Regions from separate parts of the Priestia sp. MDV22-iso46 genome, predicted to be linked through region 2. Evidence: a T-box and tRNA genes for the amino acid it is inferred to sense, from the RefSeq annotation. Region 2 holds a T-box; the other holds one or more tRNA genes.

Evidence for each region. A T-box is a leader RNA that pairs with one kind of tRNA and senses whether it is charged. The one in region 2 lies ahead of serS (serine--tRNA ligase), so its partner is inferred to be a tRNA-Ser.
Region 1: it has a tRNA-Ser gene. The T-box ahead of serS (serine--tRNA ligase) is inferred to sense a tRNA for this amino acid. The anticodon was not compared.

Annotation. Positions count from the first base shown of each region.
Region 1 covers NZ_JBZVWT010000002.1:217,879-225,823, reverse strand. Annotated here, with positions in the region: gene AC4NPH_RS13070 (peptidoglycan D,D-transpeptidase FtsI family protein) at 1-1,771, opposite strand, end outside; gene AC4NPH_RS13065 (MFS transporter) at 1,933-3,210, opposite strand; gene sodA (superoxide dismutase SodA) at 3,340-3,948, opposite strand; tRNA gene AC4NPH_RS13055 (tRNA-Ser) at 4,146-4,238, opposite strand; tRNA gene AC4NPH_RS13050 (tRNA-Ile) at 4,250-4,326, opposite strand; tRNA gene AC4NPH_RS13045 (tRNA-Asn) at 4,330-4,404, opposite strand; tRNA gene AC4NPH_RS13040 (tRNA-Met) at 4,445-4,518, opposite strand; tRNA gene AC4NPH_RS13035 (tRNA-Asn) at 4,520-4,594, opposite strand; gene AC4NPH_RS13030 (DUF456 domain-containing protein) at 4,657-5,142, opposite strand; gene AC4NPH_RS13025 (DUF1189 domain-containing protein) at 5,490-6,281, shown strand; gene AC4NPH_RS13020 (hypothetical protein) at 6,429-6,806, opposite strand; gene AC4NPH_RS13015 (MFS transporter) at 6,840-7,640, opposite strand; gene AC4NPH_RS13010 (hypothetical protein) at 7,717-7,945, shown strand, end outside.
Region 2 covers NZ_JBZVWT010000025.1:6,986-14,930, reverse strand. Annotated here, with positions in the region: gene AC4NPH_RS30815 (YaaC family protein) at 1-272, opposite strand, end outside; gene guaB (IMP dehydrogenase) at 389-1,855, shown strand; gene AC4NPH_RS30805 (serine hydrolase) at 2,006-3,361, shown strand; gene pdxS (pyridoxal 5'-phosphate synthase lyase subunit PdxS) at 3,552-4,439, shown strand; gene pdxT (pyridoxal 5'-phosphate synthase glutaminase subunit PdxT) at 4,461-5,048, shown strand; T-box leader at 5,106-5,318, shown strand; gene serS (serine--tRNA ligase) at 5,371-6,648, shown strand; tRNA gene AC4NPH_RS30785 (tRNA-Ser) at 6,760-6,852, shown strand; gene AC4NPH_RS30780 (deoxynucleoside kinase) at 6,973-7,653, opposite strand; gene AC4NPH_RS30775 (deoxynucleoside kinase) at 7,653-7,945, opposite strand, start outside.

The DNA.
Region 1 (7,945 bases), on a different contig from region 2:
ACACATCAGGCTCAAATGAATGCTGCGTACCGCCAATTTCATCGGTTTTAATCGTTGGTTTTCGGATTTCTTTTACTAGCTGCGGCTTAATGCGATACCCTCCATTAGCTATTGCAGAAGTATATTGAACAAGCTGCAGCGGCGTGTATGTATCATACTGACCAATTCCTAAATCAAGCGCCGTACCTGGAACATCGCTTCCACCTTGGACACCTGTTGATTCGTTATCAAGGTCTATGCCTGTTGATACGCCTAAGCCGAACTGACTGTAGTAAGAACGCAGTTCGCTGAATGTATCAGGTTTAATCGGTAAAGTCATGTTTTTATGATACTGTAACCCAGCCATAGCCATTACCGTTTTAAACATAAATACGTTGGATGAATATTTTAACGCAGATGAATACGTTAAGGGTCCTAGCCCTTCAGCCTCAGCTGATTTTTTAACCGGTGTTCCTTTAATTTTTAACGGTTCATCAACGAACACTGTGTTTGGCTTAATAGCTCCTGAATCTAAGCCGGCTAAAACCGTTGCTCCTTTTACAACAGAGCCCATTGTATAAGATGTTGAAATATTTCCCAATGAAAAATCTTCTATTTTAGGCGCTCCAGTCTTCTTATCAATGGTGTATTTTTTACCTGCCATTGTTAAAATTTCTCCTGTGTGAGGATCCATCATAATAACAAAAGCACGGTCTAAAAATTGCGTTCCTTTCATTTGCTTTTTGGCTAAAAGCTGGTCCGTAATTTGTTTTTCTACTGCTTTTTGAAGCTCCATATCAATAGTTAAAACCAAATCACTGCCGCGTTCACCTTTAGACACTTGAATTGTATCAAGGAGATTTCCTTTTTTATCTGTTACATATTGAACTTTTTCTTTTTGACCACTGAGCTGGGCTTCGTATTGCTTCTCTAAATAGCTCGTCCCAACTTGGTCATTTCGGCTATAGCCTCTTGACAAGTAATACTGTACTTTATCTTTGGGCAGTCCTTCGTTGGCAGATGATACATTTCCAAGCAAAGTACGGAGAGTACTGTTTTCTGGGTATGAGCGATCCCAATACGTTGTTGTATCAACACCTGGAAGTTCATCTAAGTGCTCACTTACAACGGCATACTCTTCATTTGTCACACCGCTCTTAACAATTTGCGGGGTGTTAGAGTAACCTGCCTCCATTTGGCGCTTAATAGCGAGAACTTCTAAATCACTCTTTAGACTTTCTAAATCTTTTTTAGAGATGCGGTCTAACTGATGTTGATACAGTTCGTCATCAGTCATTTCACCATCTTGAACTTTTTTGCGATCAGCTTGCGTAATTTTCTGTTCCGCTTCTTTAGGGTGAAGCATAATCCAATAATCCTTCATATCGCGTTCTGTAATTTTTACCACATTTTTAGCATCTTTATTCTTTTTATTTTCTGGAATATCAATCACATTTGTGGTGTAAGGAACATCGATCATAGTAGCTAACTTTTTAGCGATGCGCAGCCTTTCTTCAGCTGTATTTCCTTGAAAACGAGTATATGTAATCGTATTTAAAGAGGTATTATCTACAATTACGCGGTTATAACGATCGTACATTTTCCCTCGAGGAACAGGCGTACTGACCGTAACGTCCTGTGTTTTTTCGACTTCTCGTTCGTAATTCTCACCGTACACAATTTGAACAAGTCCCAACCGCAAAATTAATACGGAAAATAGGGCAAATACGGTCAAGAAAAGTAAGTTCACACGAAAAGGCACGTGACTTTTTCTTCTTTTTTTCTTTTTCATACCAACACCTACACTTTATAAAACATATATACCATAACACCATAAAATCAGACATTTAGCAAATAAATAGACACCTGGCAGGTGCCTATTTACACAACGTATTTATTCTAAAAGAAAAGCGAAGCATTTTCCATAGTACAAATGAAGGAGCTGACAACACTCTAAGCTGGAGACTCTCCGTCTCCTTCATTTAATACCGGAGGAGTAACAGTCGTTTCTTTTTTGTGCAGAGGCTGTGAGATATGTCTCACACAAAAATAAATGATCGTATGCCCTGCTCCAACAATAGCTAATAAAATGGGGATACTTTTTGCTTCATCAAAAAATAGTACAGCTATTAAAAACAAAGATATGGAAACGACGCGCCCAATATTCAGAAATACTTCTCTGACAACAATGTATTCAATTCTTTTTGAAACAACGTCTTTCGCTCGTCCAATCACATCGTATGTTAGAGAAATGAATGGAACCAACAAAATAGGATAGGCAATGGCAATACAAACAGCATATATAATTAACTTTGGATACGATAAGTTAAAGATAAGCAAAAAGACTGCTCCATAGAGAAGGAGGCCTCCTGTGAAGATAAACCGAAGGCGATTTTTTTGCTTAATAAACCTTGAGGCAACATAGTATCCTACAAACGCAACCGCTGAATTCACCAGTCCATATGTTCCTAAAGCTAATTCACTTCCCGTCGTAATAAATACCATGACGGATACAACAAAAATGAACGTACCTTCACGCAACCCTTGAAAGAAATGAGCCTGCAATATTCGATTCCAGTCTTTATTAACTTTTCGTTCAGCCCATACTTCTTTAAATTTGTATACTCCTTCCGCTGCGCGTCTTGTAATAAAAAAACTAAGCACAACGGCACCGATAAACAATAGAAGCGATACACCAAACACAATTTTATACCCAAGTGATTCATACAAAGCGGAAATAACAAAGCCCGCTCCTAAAGGACCAATCATCCCTGCAAAAGAGTTTAAGATCCCTAAAAATCCGTTGAAAAAGTCTCTTGTATCAGGTTCTGTAATTTCAAAAGTTAGCACATTAAAAGCTAGCCAATAAAAGCCGTATCCTATACCCAGCAGTCCACCAAGCAATACTAAATACTCGGCTGCGTTAGCTCCACTGACTAATACAGCGATATAAAAAACAGCTAAAAAAGATACACCTAACCTTAAAACCACAACCCGGTCAATTCGTTTGGCCCATTTACCTGCTAAAATAAACGTAAGCGGCTGAAGCACCACTACCGCTAAATTATAAATAGCGAGATCCGAAAATTCGCCTGATTGTTTCCACAGATAAATGTTAACAAACGAATTGGAAATTGAAATAGCCAAGGCATAAAGACCGCCTATAATTAAAAGCAAAAGTAAATCTTTACTAACTTCTACATCTCCAACTACTTTTTTTAATAAAGGCATATCAAAAAACTCCTTTTCTCTTCTACACCTAGTGTGTGAAAAAGAAAAGGAGATATGTAAAAGAATTGGAAAACAAAAAAGCCAGTAAAGGTAATAATTACTTTACTGGCTCTTAAATACGTCTTCAGCTTATTTTGCAGCGTCGTAACGCTTAGCAACTTCGTCCCATTTTACAACATTAAAGAATGCTGAAATGTAATCTGGACGGCGGTTTTGGTAATTTAAGTAGTAAGCGTGCTCCCAAACGTCTAGACCAAGAATTGGCGTTTTGCCTTCCATTAATGGGCTATCTTGGTTTGGTGTGCTTGTTACTTCTAATTCGCCGTTGTTTACAACTAACCAAGCCCAGCCAGAACCGAAGCGAGTTTTAGCTGCATTTGCAAATTCTTCTTTGAATTGATCAAAGCTGCCGAATTTGCTAGCGATAGCGTCTGCTAATTCACCAGTTGGAGCACCGCCGCCGTTAGGGCAAAGGATTGTCCAAAATAATGAGTGGTTCGCATGACCGCCACCGTTATTGCGTACTGCTGTACGGATATCTTCAGGAACAGCATCTAAGTTTGAAATTAACTCTTCAATACTTTTGCTTTCTAAATCCGCTTTGCCTTCAACAGCAGCGTTTAGATTTGTAACATATGTGTTGTGATGTTTTGTGTGGTGAATATTCATTGTTTCTTTGTCGATATGTGGTTCCAGTGCATCGTATGCATAAGGTAGTTCTGGTAATTTGTAAGCCATGAATAATTCCTCCTTCAAAATATGTAAGCATTTTGGCGCAAAAGCACCATATACGTTTAGATTAGCAAATTTACCCTACTGTTTCAAATAAAAAGTTCCTAATCCATGATTTATATTTACCTAATTCCCATTCGCTATTCTTTTAAACATAAAAAAAGCTTCTTTTTCTCAAAAGAAGCTTTGAATAGACAATAGTATGGCGGAGGAAGAGGGATTCGAACCCCCGCGGGCTTTAACACCCCTGTCGGTTTTCAAGACCGATCCCTTCAGCCGGACTTGGGTATTCCTCCAACCCTATAAATGGTGGACCCTGCAGGACTCGAACCTGCGACCGGACGGTTATGAGCCGTCTGCTCTAACCAGCTGAGCTAAGGGTCCACATGGCTCCACAGGTAGGACTCGAACCTACGACCGATCGGTTAACAGCCGATAGCTCTACCACTGAGCTACTGTGGAACAATATGAATTATGTATGTCACAAACGCAAATTGGAAAATAGCGGCGGAGGGGATCGAACCCCCGACCTCACGGGTATGAACCGTACGCTCTAGCCAGCTGAGCTACACCGCCATGGCTCCACAGGTAGGACTCGAACCTACGACCGATCGGTTAACAGCCGATAGCTCTACCACTGAGCTACTGTGGAACAATATAACATTTACTAGCGACATTAAAAATTTAACATGTTTCTAGCCTAAAGTCAATAGATTATTTTAAAACAGCGTATAAAAAATAGGCAATCATCAGCAGTTGAATAAATCCTTTTGAAATAGCGCCACTAAAAAAGCCAATAACCGAACCTACTCCAATTTTTACTGCGTTGCTAATTGTGGTCCGATGAACAATCAGTTCTCCTACAATCGCTCCGATAAACGGCCCTAAAATAATTCCAAATCCCGGAATAACAAACGGACCCACAAGCAGCCCAACTGTACTTCCCCAAACACCTGCTTTAGTGCCTCCGAATTTTTTCACACCAATAATATTAGCTATATAGTCTGCTAAAAAAAGTGCGACAACTAACAATCCTTGTATCACCCAAAATAACCAGCTATAGGAGCTAAAATCATAAAATAAACCGTATATAACAAATCCTAGAGCTACAAATAGCACGCTTGGGATGATGGGATAAACCAACCCAACAAACGATACAACAAAGCTAATGATAATTAATGCCCAACATAAAATAGCCATGCCCGCACCTATCCTTTTTATTATTACTATTTATCATACAATAATCACTCCTATAAAGAAAGACCTTGCACGACGAGTCCTTCCTTTATTTTACTTTCGAATACCTCTTCAAATAATGATTTTCGAGTGTACCTCTGCAATATTAACAGCACGGTCCTGAAGCTGCCCGTAATATCCCCAAAAACAATAACGGCAAAACCTGTACATATACGCATAAGATGTGCTTGTGACAAAACGCTCCACCGCATCATTGTAATTGGTAACGGTTTCTAAAATCTATTGTAAACCTTAAATTTTCGCTATAAAATAAGGTATAATCAGAATCTTCAATAAGAGGAGGCTTTACAATGAGCATGCTGAAAAAGATGGCATGGAGTTTTACTTCCTTCAAAAAAATAAGGTCGCTTCGCTTTGAGCATACGAATAAAACAATTGGCTTTGTGCTGTTTTTAACATTTATTTCTTTGCTGCCTACATTTTTCTTTATGACTTTGACGATTGTAAACGGCTATCATATCGCTACTACAGATCTTCCGAAATCTGTTCCTTCTTTTTCTATTTCAAACTCACAGCTTACGTCAAGTCAACCTTTCACAAAAAAAGCAAACGGTACCGCTTTTATCTTAAACCCCTCACAGTCTATTGAACGGTTTCATTCCCCTGCTCATGCAATTGGTTTTTTAAAGGATGGAATTTACATCACGACTAATTCACAAACACAAACGTATTCATATGAGTTGCTAAACTGGCATCATAAAGATAAAAATGAACTGCTAAACTTGCTGCACGAACAAAAATTTTCTTTATACATACTTGTCCCTATCGCTATGCTTTTACTGTACGTATTAACATCTGGACTAAACTTCCTTTCTATTACCTGCCTTGCTTATCTTGGAAAACTGATTGGACTCATTACTAAAAAGCAGCTTCCTTTCAAGCAGCTATGGGCACTGAGCGCTTATAGTACGGTAGCCTTCACACTGCTTTATACGCTTTTTGAAGCTTTTTCTTTGTCTCTAGCACTACATAGCTCTCTTTACTGGATAGGAACATTCTTCATTTACTTGTTGCTCGTCACAAGGGTTCCTATAAGAAAAAAGGTAAAACCTAATAAAGATGCTGGGACAAACGTATTTTAGTTGAAGGAAAATCCAAACGAGGAATCTAGATTCTTGATAGAGAATCCAACTCGTTCGGATTTTTTTATTGATATGGTGAACGCAGGTTTCATGTATGCGGCTGCTTCTAGCTGGTGGTTGGAGTGATTTAGTTAAGTCTCGGCCTCTTTATTTCGGTACAACTTTTCTTCTTCCCATTGCAGAAGAAAGAATTTTCAACTGATACAAAACCCACAAACCTCCTGCTGTGAGCAGAATAAAGCTATAAACAAACATCAGCCTTTCAGCATGCATCCACACTTCAAAAACAACAGGTCCCAACGCTACTCCTAAAAATCTCACCGTTCCATAAATTGATACAATAAACCCTCTTTCTTCGTCTGAAGCCGCTGAAGTAATCATCATATTAATACACGGAAGAACAAATCCTAAGCCGCCAAAGGCGACTGTCAAACAAAACATCAGCACAGGAAGCGTATAAATAATCGTTAATACTCCAAACATCAGGAATAAAAGAGTTATCCCTACTATCATTAATTTTTTCATGAGCTCTAGATCTGTTTTGATGCGTTGACCGGTTCAGTAAGAAACGAGCGTCATCGCACCAAGAGGAAATAAAAAAGCGGTTCCTTTAAAAAAACCGTCTATATGATACGTTTCCTCTATTAGAAAAGATAAGTAATATAAAATGCCAAATAATAAAAACAACCCTAATCCCCCGACAAAGAATAAAGGAAAAAGCGATTTTCTTTTATCATAGACAATCCCAATGGCTTTCTTTAAATATTCTTGAACAGATACTGAATCCGAACCTATTTTCCCTTCTCTCACATACATCACTATACCTACTAAAGCAGCACCTGCAGCTAAAGGATAGACAAAAAACGCGGCATACCATACGACGAGTGCTGCCGATGCTCCAATTATCGGTGCAACCACTTTTCCAACTCCGTTATACACTTCTAAAATCCCGAGGACTTTTGCTCTTTTTTCCCCTGTAAATACATCTCCAGTTAATGCCATTGCCAACGTTGTAGTACCTGCAGCTCCAATCCCTTGAATGACTCTGCCTGCCATCAACACAGCAAAGCTTCCAGAAGAGAATGAAGCACTACTAGCAGCGATGACACTACCTATTATCATCATGACGAGTGAATATATGATTAACTTTTTACGCCCATACCGGTCTGATAAAATCCCTACAGCAGGGATACACAATGCGGCTGGAATCGAAAATGCACTCAGTATCAAACTGGTTTGAACTCCGTTTAAATGAAGTGACTTTTGAATGCTTGGCAGCAGAGGAATGAGCATGGAATTTCCCAGCACCATGATTAAAGGCAATAAGCCTAATGAAACAATCATTAATTTTTCTTTCAATTTTCGTTCTCCAATCATATTTAAGTAAGACAAGCATAGACTTTACACATAAGCAAAAGAATGAAGGAGGAGCATAATGAAAAAGCTATGTGCATTAGCCGCTTTCGCTTTTATCGGATATATTTGTCACTACGACATTAAATACGGGACCATTCCCACTGCTACTGAAGCAGTTCAAGTCAGCAAAGCGCAGCCTGCAGAAACAAAAGCCGCCAGCTCTTCTTCCACCTATACAAAAATAAAAATTAAGCCAGGCGATACAGTTTTGTCCGTCATTGAGGAGCTTACAAAAAAATCGATACCGG
Region 2 (7,945 bases):
ACTGGGTTTTGCGTTAACAAACAGGCTTTTAACAGCTGTGACATTCCATAAAATAATAAAACTGGTTGAACTGATACAGGAGATTGTGCCGCAACTTGATAATAATTTTTACTGTGTTCCAAATAATAAATAAATGGGTAACTGTTTTTAAAGCTATGTTGCTCTGCATCGCTATAATTCAATTTTTGATAGCGCTTTTTTAAAAAGTCTTGTACAAAAGGAACAGAGAAAAATAAATTGTAGGACGTCCAAACATCATTAAATTTATGCAACTAAATCACCTTTTCTTTTTATTAGAATTATCTGATATCTAGTGAAGTTATTGACAGGTACATATCTGCTTGTTAATCTACTAATAATATTCTGTCGTTTAAAGGAGGATTCTATAATGTGGGAAAGCAAATTTTCTAAAGAAGGCTTAACATTTGATGACGTTTTACTGGTGCCAGCAAAATCTGAGGTACTACCTAAAGACGTTGATATGAGTGTTGAACTAACAAAAACATTAAAATTAAAGGTGCCGTTCATCAGTGCAGGAATGGATACAGTTACAGAAGCTGAAATGGCTATTGCGATGGCTAGACAAGGTGGTTTAGGTATCATTCACAAAAACATGTCGATTGAACAGCAAGCAGAACAAGTTGATAAAGTAAAACGTTCTGAAAGTGGTGTTATCACGGATCCTTTCTTTTTAACTCCTGAAAACCAAGTATTTGCTGCTGAACATTTAATGGGCAAATATCGTATCTCAGGTGTTCCGATTGTCAACAACGAAGAAGAACAAAAACTAGTTGGAATCCTTACAAACCGCGACTTGCGTTTCATCCAAGATTATTCAATGCAAATTGCTGATGTAATGACAAAAGAAGAATTAGTTACTGCTCCAGTAGGAACGACTTTAGAAGAAGCAGAGAAAATTCTACAGCAATACAAAATTGAAAAGTTACCTCTTGTAGATGACAATGGCGTATTAAAAGGTCTTATCACAATTAAAGACATTGAAAAAGTAATTGAGTTTCCAAATGCAGCTAAAGATCAACAAGGTCGATTATTAGTTGGAGCAGCTGTTGGCGTAACAGCTGATTCAAATGTTCGTATCGAAAAATTAGTACAAGCTGGCGTTGATGTTATCGTTATTGATACAGCGCATGGACATTCACAAGGCGTTTTAGATACGGTACGCAGCATTCGCGAGGCATATCCAGAGTTAAATATTATTGCTGGTAACGTAGCAACTGCTGAAGGTACAAAAGCATTAATTGAAGCGGGAGCAAACGTAGTAAAAGTAGGAATTGGACCTGGTTCAATTTGTACAACTCGTGTTGTAGCCGGTGTAGGCGTTCCACAAATTACAGCAGTATATGACTGTGCAACTGAAGCTCGTAAGCACGGTGTAGCTATCATCGCAGATGGCGGTATTAAATACTCTGGAGATATCGTAAAAGCACTTGCAGCTGGTGGACATACAGTAATGCTAGGAAGCCTTCTAGCAGGAACGACCGAAAGTCCTGGAGAAACAGAAATCTACCAAGGTAGACGCTTTAAAGTGTACCGTGGAATGGGCTCTGTAGGAGCCATGGAAAAAGGAAGTAAAGATCGATACTTCCAAGAAGATAATAAAAAATTAGTTCCAGAAGGTATCGAAGGCCGTTTGCCTTACAAAGGACCTGTAGCAGATACTTTATATCAAATGATTGGCGGTTTACGCGCAGGAATGGGTTACTGTGGTTCAGCTAACTTAGAAGCGTTACGTGAACAGGCACAATTCATTCGTATGACTGGAGCAGGTTTAAGAGAAAGCCACCCACATGATGTACAAATCACAAAAGAATCTCCTAACTATTCTATGAGATAATCATGAATGTTTAAAAAACACGTTTCCCTATTAGGGAAACGTGTTTTTTATGTCATTGATCACGAATGTAACAGTACTTCTTTATCTATTTTTTTAAATTTTAGTATGATAAAATTACATTTATGTGAGTTTACGTTTGGAGGGTATAGAGTGAGAAACGCAGTACAGAAACAATTAATTTGTGTCATTGCTGTTATGTTAATGGCCAGCGTATTTTTTGTCTCTACACAAGCATCAGCTGCTCCTAAAACAGATGATATTGGCGTTGAAGCAGATGCAGCGATCTTAGTAGAGGCAAGTACGGGGAAAGTATTATACGGGAAAAATACGGATGCTTTATTAGGTATTGCAAGCATGACAAAAATGATGACGGAATACCTAGTATTAGAATCCATAAAAGATAAGAAATTATCTTGGGATCAACGTGTGCCAGTTAGTAAATATGCAGCTAAAATTTCTCAGGATTATGGATTATCGAATGTACCGTTAATTGAAAACCAAAAATACACGGTGAAAGAATTATATGATGCCATGGCTATTTACTCAGCTAATGGAGCTGCGATTGCTTTAGCTGAAGCTGTCAGCGGTTCCGAAGAAAACTTTATTAAGTTAATGAACGAAACGGCAAAAAGATTAAATATGGGTGAATCAAAATTTGTCAATTCCACAGGTCTTTCTAATTCTTTGCTAAAAGGAATGTATCCAAAAGGAACGAAGGAAGAAGATGAGAACCTTCTATCGGCTCGGGCAGTTGCTACCCTTGCTTATCACTTAATTCATGATTATCCAGAATCTTTGGAAGTAGCTAAAACTCCTTCTAAGATGTTTAGACAAGGGCAACAAGGCGAAACAAAAATGAACAATTGGAATAAGATGCTCCCAGGTTTTTCAGCTGCCTACAGCGGCGTAGACGGTTTAAAAACTGGCCATACAGATTTTGCAGGTCAATGTTTCACTGGGACTGCAGAGCGTAATGGGGTAAGATACATAACAGTTGTAATGAATGCTAAGGAAAACGGCAAGTCTACGGAAGCTGCTCGTTTTTCCCAAACGAAAAAGATATTGGATTATGCTTTTAGTCATTTTCAGTTAAAAGAAGTAGTGCCTGCTAACGGCGAGATTAAAGGGCATGAAACAATTGGTGTTGCTAAAGGAAAATCAAAAGAAGCTTCCGTTTCTCCAAAGAATTCGGTAAAGATTATTACCGAAAAAGGTCAAAAAGATCATACTAAAATCAACTTTAAGTTAAACGATAAAGTTATGAACGATCAAAAAGTTGTTGCTCCTATTAAAAAAGGAGAAACAGTTGCTTATGTGAGTGCAACAAACAGCAATCTTAAAGATTTAGGCTATGTAGGAGGTCAAACTACAGATAGCATGACGCCGGTTGTGACAAACGAATCTGTTGAAAAAGCTGGATGGTTCTCTCTCGCTATCCGCAGTATTGGCAACTTCTTCAGCGATATTTGGATGAATGCTGCAAATACAGTGAATAACTGGTTTTAATGATAACTCAAGAGAAAGAAGAGATACTACAAGAGAGTATCTCTTCTTTTTATTTTTAGATTTGTTTGTATATAATCTATAAATTAGATAGGAATTTTCCGAAAAATGCGGTAAAATAGACACTAAGTTTTGAATTTTGTATATACACTAAAAATTATTGTGAAACACTTGATACAGGAGGAAGACAAACATGAATAACATTACAGGTACTGATCGTGTAAAACGAGGAATGGCGGAAATGCAAAAAGGTGGCGTTATCATGGACGTTATCAATGCAGAGCAAGCAAAAATTGCAGAAGCAGCCGGCGCTGTTGCCGTTATGGCATTAGAGCGTGTTCCAGCTGATATCCGTGCAGCAGGCGGCGTGTCTCGTATGGCAGACCCAACAATTGTTGAAGAAGTGATGAATGCTGTGTCCATTCCAGTTATGGCAAAAGCTCGTATTGGCCATATTGTTGAAGCACGCGTGCTAGAAGCGATGGGTGTAGACTACATCGATGAAAGTGAAGTGTTGACTCCAGCTGATGAGGAGTTTCATTTGAATAAAAATACATTTACGGTTCCATTTGTGTGCGGTTGCCGTGATCTTGGCGAAGCATCTCGTCGTATTGCTGAAGGAGCTGCAATGCTTCGTACAAAGGGCGAACCAGGGACAGGAAACATCGTGGAAGCAGTACGTCATATGCGTCAAGTAAACGCTCAAGTACGTAAAGTTGTGGGCATGGACGAAGATGAGTTAATGACAGAAGCTAAACTATTAGGCGCACCTTATGAGTTATTACTGCAAATTAAACGTGAAGGTCGTTTACCAGTTGTAAACTTTGCAGCAGGCGGTGTAGCAACACCAGCAGATGCAGCGTTAATGATGCAGCTTGGAGCAGACGGCGTGTTCGTTGGATCAGGAATCTTCAAATCAGACAACCCTGAAAAGTTTGCACGTGCAATCGTGGAAGCAACAACACATTATCAAGACTATGAGCTTATTGCAAACTTATCAAAAGGGTTAGGAAGTGCAATGAAAGGGATTGAAATTTCATCATTATTACCAGAAAACCGCATGCAAGAGCGTGGATGGTAATTTAAAGGGAGTTTTGACAAAATGGTAAAAGTAGGCGTGTTAGGATTACAAGGTGCCTTTCGCGAGCATGCACAAGCATTAGAAGCAGCAGGCGCTGAAGCCATTATCATAAAAAAAGTTGAACAGCTAAACGAAATAGATGGTTTAATCCTACCGGGCGGCGAAAGCACAGCAATGCGTCGTCTGATCGACAAATATGACTTTATGGAACCTCTTCGCCAGTTTGCACAAGCAGGTAAACCGGTATTTGGTACGTGTGCGGGTTTAATTTTACTCGCAGGACAAGTCGTTGACCGTGAAGAGCCCCATTTAGGTGTTATGGATATTACGGTAGCTCGCAACTCGTTTGGGCGTCAACGGGATAGCTTTGAAGCGGCCCTAAATATTAAAGATATCGGTGAAGATTTTATAGGCGTATTTATCCGTGCTCCGCATATTGTAGAAGTAGGAGAAAACGTTGAAGTTTTAGCAATGCATAACGACCGAATTGTTGCGGCAAGACAAGGTCAATTCTTGGGATGTTCGTTTCATCCAGAATTGACAGATGATGCTCGCATGGCACAGTATTTTGTAGCAATGGTTGAAGAAGCTTCAAAAAAACCTGTATAAATGAATTGCATCTTGTAAAGACTTGTAGTACATTATGATTAATAAAAATGATATTGGTATAAAGCGTTGATAGGAAATAGTAATAAGATTTTTGATTTCAAGAGAGTCGATGGCTGGTGTGAATCGATAATCAATTCTTATGAATCCGTCCTAGAGCAAGCTGTCGAAAAAGTAGTAGGCAGTTTCGGTTCATCCGTTATCTGGTTTAAGAGGAAGGCTTATTTTAGCTTTCAATTAGGGTGGCAACGCGGGTAAACTCTCGTCCCTTTCATGGGGATGAGAGTTTTTATTTTGCCCTTTTATACTAAAGGAGGTACTAAGTATGTTAGATTTAAAATTTTTACGTGCTAATTTTAATGAAGTAAAAGAAAAGCTCAAGTTTCGTGGTGAGGACTTAACGGACTTAGGTCGCTTTGAAGAGTTAGATGCAAAACGCCGTGAGCTAATTGCTCAAACAGAAGAGTTAAAAAGCAAGCGAAATGAAGTATCACAGCAAATTGCACAATTGAAGCGTGAAAAACAAGATGCTGATCATTTAATCGTTGAAATGCGTGAAGTAGGAGATCGCGTAAAGCAATTGGATGAAGAGCTTCGCAGCGTTGAAGAAGAATTAGAACTATTGCTGCTTTCAATTCCTAACGTTCCACATGAAAGTACGCCTGTAGGTGAAACTGAAGATGATAACGTAGAAGTTCGCAAATGGGGAGAAATTAAACAATTTGATTTTGAACCAAAACCGCATTGGGATTTAGGAACAGATTTAAATATTTTAGATTTTGAAAGAGCTTCGAAAGTAACGGGAAGCCGCTTTGTATTTTATAAAGGGTTAGGTGCAAGATTAGAACGTGCTCTTATTAACTTTATGATGGATTTACATATGGATGAGCATGGTTATGAAGAAATCCTTCCTCCATATATGGTGAATCGCACAAGCATGACAGGAACAGGGCAGCTTCCTAAATTTGAAGAAGATGCATTCAAGATTAAAGAAGAAGATTATTTCTTAATTCCTACAGCTGAAGTACCAGTTACAAATTTACATCGTGATGAAATTTTAAGCGGAGATCAGCTTCCAATTGCTTATACAGCGTATAGTGCTTGCTTCCGCTCAGAAGCAGGCTCTGCAGGAAGAGATACACGTGGTCTTATTCGTCAGCATCAGTTTAATAAAGTAGAACTTGTTCGCTTTGTTAAGCCAGAAGATTCTTATGATGAATTAGAAAAATTAACGGGCCATGCTGAAAAGGTTCTTCAACTATTAGGTTTACCTTACCGAGTTCTAAGCATGTGTACAGCTGACTTAGGTTTCACAGCAGCCAAAAAGTATGATATTGAAGTTTGGATTCCAAGTTATGAAACGTATCGTGAAATTTCTTCTTGTTCAAACTTTGAGAGCTTCCAAGCTCGCCGTGCTAATATTCGCTTCCGCCGTGATACAAAAGCAAAACCAGAGCATGTTCATACACTAAACGGTTCTGGCTTAGCAATTGGCCGTACGGTAGCTGCAATTTTAGAAAACTACCAGCAGGAAGATGGATCAATTCAAATTCCAGAAGTGCTGCGTCCATATATGGGAAATAAAGAATTTATTTCTAAATAAAAGTAGAAGATGTTCATTAAGAATTAATTCTTAATGAACATCTTTTTTAAAAAAATCAATAAAAGAGTTGACTTCATTATTTGTATATGATAAATTAATACTTGTCGATACGGAGGAATACCCAAGTCCGGCTGAAGGGATCGGTCTTGAAAACCGACAGGGGTGTTAAAGCCCGCGGGGGTTCGAATCCCTCTTCCTCCGCCATATTTGACTTATAATGCAATTAACATAGCGCGATAAATTGGAGATTGGAAAACCGTTACTTATAAGTAACGGTTTTTTATTTGTTAAAAATGCCGCTTTAATAGATAAAGCGGCATTTTTTTATAGATGACGACGTTTTAGCTTTTCGTTATGTTGTAAAAAGCGAGCCACTTTTTCAACAATTGATTCAATTGAATCAGGATTCTTGATAAGGTCGTATTCTCTAATATCTAAACGAAGAATAGGACAAGCCGTAAAGTTATTAATCCAGTCTTCGTATCGGGCGTGCATCTCTTTCCAATAATCAAGAGGCGTTTGTTGTTCCATTGGTCGCCCTCTTTCTTGAATGCGATCTACAATATCTTCGAAGCTGCCTTCCAAATAAATGAGCAGATCCGGATGAGGGAAATATGGAGTCATAACCATTGCATCGAACAAGCTTGTATATGTTTCATAGTCTACTTTAGACATCGTTCCTTTTTCAAAATGCATCTTAGCAAAAATACCGGTATCTTCGTAAATGGATCTGTCTTGGATGAAGCCGCCGCCATACTCGAAAATTTTCTTTTGTTCTTTAAAGCGTTCCGCTAGAAAATATACTTGTAGGTGGAAGCTCCAACGTTCAAAATCCCCATAAAATTTGTCCAGGTAAGGGTTGGAATCTACTTTTTCAAACGATGTGCGAAATTGGAGAGCATCAGCCAATGATTGAGTCATTGTAGATTTCCCAACTCCAACTGTGCCCGCTATCGTCAACACAGCATCATTAGGAATGTTGTATTTCGATCGTAAGTTTACCATTACATACTCCTTTTTAACATACTCTCTTGAACCTCTGATAAGATTCTATTTAAGTGTTGTTTATTTTGTACAAAATCTATTTCATCACCGTCATAACGTAAAATGGTTACATCAGGGTTATTTTGTTCAAACGCCGTCATAGCTTTTTCATAATCATCACTTAGCCTCGCAAGGTAGTGAGGATCGATGTTTCGTTCAATTTCTCTTCCGCGCATTTTAATACGCTTTAACAAGGTATCTAAACTGGCATTTAAATAAATAATAATGTTCGGAGCTGGCATATCAGCCGTTA